3 regions of the Rhodococcus sp. OS5 genome follow, and region 2 is predicted to be linked to each of the others. Evidence: riboswitches for the same ligand, from Rfam matches in the RefSeq annotation. Region 2 holds a riboswitch; each other region holds the start of a gene.
The links. Region 2 has a riboswitch for cobalamin ahead of ACVZUB_RS05290 (FecCD family ABC transporter permease). Riboswitches for the same ligand answer to the same signal wherever they lie in the genome.
Positions count from the first base shown of each region.

Region 1: another riboswitch for cobalamin. It lies ahead of cobN (cobaltochelatase subunit CobN); the one in region 2 lies ahead of ACVZUB_RS05290 (FecCD family ABC transporter permease).
Region 3: another riboswitch for cobalamin. It lies ahead of ACVZUB_RS03555 (CbtB domain-containing protein); the one in region 2 lies ahead of ACVZUB_RS05290 (FecCD family ABC transporter permease).

Region 1 covers NZ_CM166368.1:3,259,323-3,261,584, reverse strand. Annotated here, with positions in the region: gene cobG (precorrin-3B synthase) at 1-1,046, opposite strand, end outside; cobalamin riboswitch at 1,098-1,230, shown strand; gene cobN (cobaltochelatase subunit CobN) at 1,270-2,262, shown strand, end outside.
Region 2 covers NZ_CM166368.1:1,147,361-1,149,622, reverse strand. Annotated here, with positions in the region: gene ACVZUB_RS05290 (FecCD family ABC transporter permease) at 1-784, opposite strand, end outside; cobalamin riboswitch at 902-1,037, opposite strand; gene ACVZUB_RS05285 (TetR/AcrR family transcriptional regulator) at 1,054-1,662, opposite strand; gene ACVZUB_RS05280 (alpha/beta hydrolase) at 1,715-2,262, shown strand, end outside.
Region 3 covers NZ_CM166368.1:761,805-764,066, reverse strand. Annotated here, with positions in the region: gene ACVZUB_RS03565 (alpha/beta fold hydrolase) at 1-378, opposite strand, end outside; gene mhuD (mycobilin-forming heme oxygenase MhuD) at 424-732, shown strand; cobalamin riboswitch at 821-959, shown strand; gene ACVZUB_RS03555 (CbtB domain-containing protein) at 985-1,179, shown strand; gene ACVZUB_RS03550 (CbtA family protein) at 1,170-1,946, shown strand; gene ACVZUB_RS03545 (flavin-containing monooxygenase) at 2,006-2,262, opposite strand, start outside.

The DNA of each region.
Region 1 (2,262 bases), 2.1 Mb from region 2:
CAGTGCTGGCGCCCGACAACCGGAAGTTCTGCCTGCTCGACCGCGGTGATCGCGTCGGCGCGCACATCGGCGAGCGACTTCTCGCATCCCGGACTTCCGGTGCAGGCGGTGACCTCGAGCCACGGTGAGTTCTCGTCGAAGATCAACCCCATGGGTGCCAGCACCCGGACTACCTGCTCGGCTGCCCATTCGTCGAGGTCGAAGATATGCACCGATCGCCACGGCGTCACGACGACGGGCTTGTCGACGGCTGCGAGGAACTCGGCCAGCCGAGCGTCCAGCAGCCCGAATCGCAGGCCGCCGCCCAGAGCTACGGTCCCGTCGCGCTGCTCGCGCCAGCCGATAGTGGGCCGCGTATCCGGCGTGAGGTCCGCCGCAACGGTGGACTCGGCGGTCAGACCCAGCTGCTCGAGGGTGCGTTCGATTCCGTCCGGAACCTCGGCCAGGCGCCAGTGCTTGTCGCGAACGTCGAGGAATGATCGAGCCGCCTCGAGGAGCAATTCGACGGCGTCGTCCGCCTGGACGAGATGAGTGGTGTGGTGACCGGCGAGCACCAGTGAATGCTCGGTGGCGCTGCGCGCATGGAGTCCGAAATCGCCCCGTAGCCCGGTGATGTCTCCGCGCCCGTCGTCGAGGGTGAACAGGGTTCGCCCTGGCAGATCTGCCAATGCTTGATCCGCTTGGATCGCCGAATCGAGACGGTGGACCAGTTCGCGAATGTCGGCGACGCCCCCGATACGGCCGGACAGTGGGGACGCGAGGATGTTGCGCACTCGCTCGTGCGTCGCTGACGGCAGCAGACCGGCCGACGCGATTCGCGCCGCGAAGGCTTCGGGGTCCGAGACCGAGCGCAGTTGTACGTTGCCCCTCGAGGTGAGTTCCATCTGCCCGTTGCCGAGATCGCGCGCCGCGTCGGCGAGCGTCTGCAACTGGGTGGGGGTGAGGAGTCCGCCGGGTAGGCGCACGCGTGCCAATGCGCCGTCGGCGGCGTGGTGAACTTGCAGTGCACCCGGGCACGCGTCTGGCTGTGAACGGTCCGTGGGCATGGCTCCAGGGTACGACCTGTCATGAGTGCCTTCTGCGGACCGGTAGCATCACCACCACCAGTGACGGCAGTTGAGGAAACCGGTGAAAGTCCGGTGCGGTCGCGCCACTGTGAGTGTTGCTCGAGCGGGACGTGTTTCCGCTCGGAAACACGAGTCAGACCCTCAACCGCCGTCGATGACAGATCTGTGCCACGGGGCGCGAAACCCCAGGAAGGCTTCACCCGTGATTCTTCTGCTCTCCACGTCCGACACCGATCTGCTGAGCGCCCGCGCCAGCCAGGAAGCCGGCGACGGAGTTTCCTATCGCTGGGCCAACCCCTCACGCTTGCTGGTCTCGGAGGACTTGCCGCCCTTGCTCGACGGCGTCGACCTCGTGATCGTTCGTATCCTCGGTAGCCGTCGCAGTTGGGAAGACGGCCTGGACATGGTCCTCGCCTCCGGACTCCCCGTAGTCGTTCTCGGCGGCGAGCACGCGCCGGACGCCGACCTCATGGAGTGCTCGACGGTTTCCGCCGGTGTTGCTGCCGAGGCGCACAACTACCTGGCTGAGGGTGGCGCACAGAATCTGGCACAGCTGCACCACTTCCTGTCCGACACCGTCCTGCTCACCGGCCACGGGTTCGAACCGCCGGCCCACCTGCCTTCCTGGGGCATCGCTGATTTCGCGCCCGATCTCGACTCGGCGAGCGGTCCGGTCATCGCAGTTCTGTACTACCGCGCCCAGCATTTGGCCGGAAACACCCGGTACATCCAGGCGTTGTGCGACGCGGTCGCCGAGGCCGGTGGCACCGCGCTGCCGATCTACTGCGCATCTCTGCGAACCGCAGAAGCCGAACTTCTGAGCACGCTCCGCCGCGCCGACGCCATGGTCGTGACAGTTCTTGCTGCCGGTGGCACGAAGCCCGCGACCGCGTCCGCCGGTGGCGACGACGAAGCCTGGGATGTCGCCGCACTCGCTGCGCTCGACGTCCCCATCCTGCAGGGCCTGTGCCTGACCAGTAGCCGCGCCACCTGGGACGAGAACGACGACGGACTGTCGCCTCTCGACGTCGCGACCCAGGTCGCGGTGCCGGAATTCGACGGCCGCATCATTACCGTCCCGTTCTCCTTCAAGGAAATCGACTCCGACGGACTGTCCACGTACGTCCCCGACGTCGAGCGCGCTGCCCGTGTCGCCGGGATCGCGGTCCGTCACGGCAAGCTGCGCCACATTCCC
Region 2 (2,262 bases):
CCAAGCCTACGAAGGCAATCGCGCCGGACACTGCAACCATCGTGCCGACCAACGCTGCCAGCACGCCGAACAGCACGTTTCGCAGGGTTCGGACGGGAATACCGAGCGAAGCCGCGACGTCCGGTCCGGCCGCCAGCGCATCCAGCCAACCGTGCAGGGCGAACACCGCTGCCGTCAGCAGGAACACAACGATGACCGGCGCCCACAACTTGTCCCAGGATGCCCCGGCCAAACTTCCCAGGAGCCAGAACAATACGGACTGCGCGGCCTGGGAATCATTGGTACGCAGCACCAGAAAACTCGCGATCGCCGACAGGGCGGATGCGGTAACGGTGCCGGTCAGAACCAATCGCAGTGGAGTGATACCGCCTTGCAGCGTCGCGATGGTGAAGACGAGAATCGCAGCTCCCAACGCCCCGATCATCGCGCCGAAACTGAGCGCCCACACTCCCGCGCCGGCGAACAGTCCGGTGGTGATGACGGCGGTGGCACCGACACTCGCGCCGGACGACACTCCCAGCAGGTGGGGATCGGCAAGAGCGTTACGGACGAGGGTTTGCACCACCGCGCCGGCGACGGCAAGACCAGCGCCGACGGCCAGACCGAGCAGTACCCGAGGTGCTCTGATCCCCCACACGATCGCAAGTTCGGAACGCGTGACGGGTGGGCCTCCGAAGCGCGAGTGCACCACGTCCACCACAGTGGACACGGGGAGCATCTCGGATCCGAATGCCAACGCGCACACAGCAGAGAGCACGGTGACGACCAGCAGAGCGGGCAGCACGATACCCGGACTGAGCCGTCCTCGCGGCGCACCCGCCTTCGGCGGAGGCAGGTGGGTAGGTGGAGACAGAGCTCCGCCAACAGCATTCATGGTGTGACCGATCCATCCTCGTGGCATGACACAACGTCAACGAGGGTGGTATCTGGCTACGGTCGACGCAGGGACGACCTCACAGTGGCGGGACCGCGCCGGAATTGCACCGACTTCCCATTACCTCGATGATGACGTCAGAACCATAACGGACTGTGGTCACCATTCCGCACACCGGATCAGGATTCCGACGCGATCATCGATCTCGTCTGCCGCACGACGGCTTCCGTTCGCACTCGAAGTTCTTCGGGTGAATCCGATTCCAGCACAACCCGATGCACCTGGCTGTCCACGGCAGTCACAGTCAGCCGCGATGTCAGCAACGCATCCTCCGCACTGAAACCGCGGCTCTGCAAGTAATCCGAAAAACCCAGTACCAGTTGCCGATTCATTCCTTCGACCTGCTCGATGAGCTCACGCGTACGCGGAACCTGATCGTAGAGCAGGTGAAAGAACTCTCGCGGCTTACTGTTCACTTCGACCGCGCACTCCACCAACATCCTCACGGCCTCGTCCGGGGTGAGCTCACGCTCGACGATGTCGGCAAGGCAGAGCGCAAAACTCTCCCGCGCAGCACTCACGTGACGGTTCGCCAACTCCGAGAGGATCTCGTACTTGTCGCCGAAATACTGGTAGAGCGAGCCCACCGACACCCCTGCTTCGTCAGCGATCCGGTTGGTGGTCGCTGCCATGGCTTCCGAAGCGAAAACGCGAGTAGCTGCCTCCAGGATCGCGTCGTAGGTAGCCCTCGAGCGCTGCTGGGAGGGCCTTTTCCGCCGAGTCGACACGGTCCTCCGATGCGAGTTGTCAGCCGCGACGCCGATACCGAGAATTGTGTAGGTGACCAGCGCCGATTACTCGAAGTTTATGCCCGACCGGTACACCGACCACATGCCGGCGCCGACCCCGACGTGGTGGGAGTGGAACGGCAACACCGTCCACGTCGCACGGGCCGTGGTTCCAGACGCGCCGGTTCGTGTTCTCGGCATCCACGGCGCCGGCGGCTACTCGGGCGCGTTGTGGCCGTTCGCCGGGATCGGCGTGAAACTCGGAGCCGAAGTCCTCTTCCCTGACCTTCCGCTGTACGGCGACACCGTCGTAGCCGATCCCGCCGGCGTCCGGTACGAGCAGTGGGTCGATCTCCTCTGCGATCTCGTCCGGGCCGAGAAGGCAGCCGACGATCGGCCGCTGGTGTTGTTGGGAGCCAGCATCGGCGGTCTGCTGGCCTACGAGGTAGCCGACGTGGCGAACATGAGCAGCAATCGGGAGCTCGCAACGCTGTGCGCAACCGATCCGCGCGGTGGCGGTGTTCGGGTGCCACTCGGATTCCTCAGCAGCTACTTCTCGTTCGAGCACACCGCACCCGAAGCATTTCGGACGACGCCCGT
Region 3 (2,262 bases), 390 kb from region 2:
CTGCGGCCACGCCGAGATCATCTGCGCCCAGTCCGCAGCGGTGCGTCCACGAAAGTCCGGGGCCATGTCTTCGAGGACCAGCGCACAAACCTTTTCGGGATGCGCGGCGGCGAAGCACCACGCATGCAGAGCCCCCATCGAATGACCGATCACGATCATCGGCTCCTCGATGGACGCAACCGCCGATGTCAGGTCCTCGACGAATGCCTCGGTAGTCAGTGCCGCTGGCGCCGGCCTGCCGTGACCGGCAGCGTCGAAGGTGTAGACGTGGCCGAACTCGCGGATCCACGGCACCTGGCGTCGCCACGTTCGGGAGCTGCCCATGAGGCCGTGCAACAACAGAATCGGTTGTCCCGTTCCACCTTCGTCATGCAACACGAGTGTCACGGTACGCGGTGAAGGTGCGCGGGTAATGTCGCTTGCATGGCAGTCGTGAAGATCAATGCAATCGAGGTCCCCGAGGGCGCCGGCCCCGAACTGGAGAAGCGCTTCGCAGCACGCGCTCACGCAGTCGAGAACTCCCCGGGCTTTCTCGGATTCCAACTCCTCCGCCCCACCGCCGGTGAGAGCCGCTACTTCGTGGTGACCCAATGGGAGTCCGAGCAGGCGTTCGCCGATTGGCGTGACGGCCCCGCCCGTGAAGCCCATTCCGGCGAGCGCGCGAAGCCCGTCGCTTCGGGTGCGTCGTTGCTCGAATTCGAAGTTGTCCTGGACGTCGCCGCAAAGAGCTGATCTCGAGCGATTGTGCCTGCCTTGGCGGGCACAATCGACGGTCATCTCGGCTTCACGCGTTGACACGGTGCGGGCTGTAGTGCAAAAGTTCGCATGTAAACGCGATGGTCCGACAGGAATCCGGTGAAAGCCCGGAGCGGTCGCGCCACTGTAATTCGAGGTGAAGTGCCTTTTTCGGCACGACAATTTCGACAGCCAGACACTTCGGCCATCGCATGGACCTAGGGGACGCGAAAATCCCAGGAGGCTTCGATGGCTCTCGCCTATTCTCCCGATACGTCGATCGATTCGACTCGTCTTGCTTTCCTCGCCGCTGCAGTAGTTCTGTTCGCGATGCTGGCTCTCTACCTGGTCGGATTCGACCAGGGCGCTATCTCTCGCACCGGCATGTACATGCATGAATTGATGCACGACGGTCGACACTTGATGGGCCTGCCGTGCCACTAGCCGACAATTTCACGAAGCTTCTCATTCGTGGTTTGTTGGCTGGTCTGATCGCAGGCATCCTTGCCGGCGGAGTTGCATTCGTGCTGGGTGAACCGCACGTCAACGCTGCCATTGCGATCGAAGAAGCCAACAGCGCCACCGGTGAGGTTTCCGGCGAAGCCGCTGGGCATTCGCACGGTGACGAAGAAGAACCACTGGTGAGCCGCGACGGGCAGCGCGCCGGGCTGTTCCTGGCCACAGCGCTTGCCGGACTGGCACTCGGGGCGATCTTCTCGGTCGTTGCCAATTACGCTCGACGACTCACCGGAATGTCCGGGCCGTTGTTGGCGATCGCCATCGCCGTCGGTGGTTGGCTGGCTATCGAGGCCGTCCCCTTTTTCAAGTACCCGGCCAATCCGCCGGCCGTCGGAGATCCCGACACCATCAACCAGCGCACACTGCTGTGGCTGGCCGCCGTGATTCTCGGGCTGCTGTCCGTCACCGCGGCAGCAGCGGCGGCAAAGGCAGTTTCCGGGCACGAGTTCCTCAGCGTGCGCATCGCTGCTCCGGTGGCTGCGTTCCTGGTGATCGTCGCGATCGGTTACGTCTCGCTTCCCGGCATCAACGAGGTGGGCGAGGACTTCCCGGCAACTCTGCTGTGGGAGTTCCGACTTTCCTCGCTCGCTACGCAGGCGACGCTCTGGCTCGTGCTCGGGTTGGCATTCGCCTTCCTCACCGAGCGCGCGACCAAGGACACCGAAGTAGCAAAGAAGTACGCCCTTCGCTGAACCTGCTGTGCGCCTTTATTAACCTCCCGCGGTTAATAAAGGCGCACAGCAGTTCTGTTTCAGCTCAGATGATGCACTTCCTGCAGTCCGTACACCGGTGTCGGGATGCCCTCGTAACGCGCCTTCAATTGCAACGCCAAGTACAGCGAGTAGTGGCGCGACTGGTGCAGATTGCCTCCGTGGAACCACAGCGCTTCCTGCTGCGTCGGCTTCCACATGTTGCGCTGCTCGCCTTCCCACGGTCCCGGATCCTTGGTGGTATTCGAGCCCAGGCCCCACACCTTGCCGACCTTGTCGGCGGTGTCCTGACCGATCA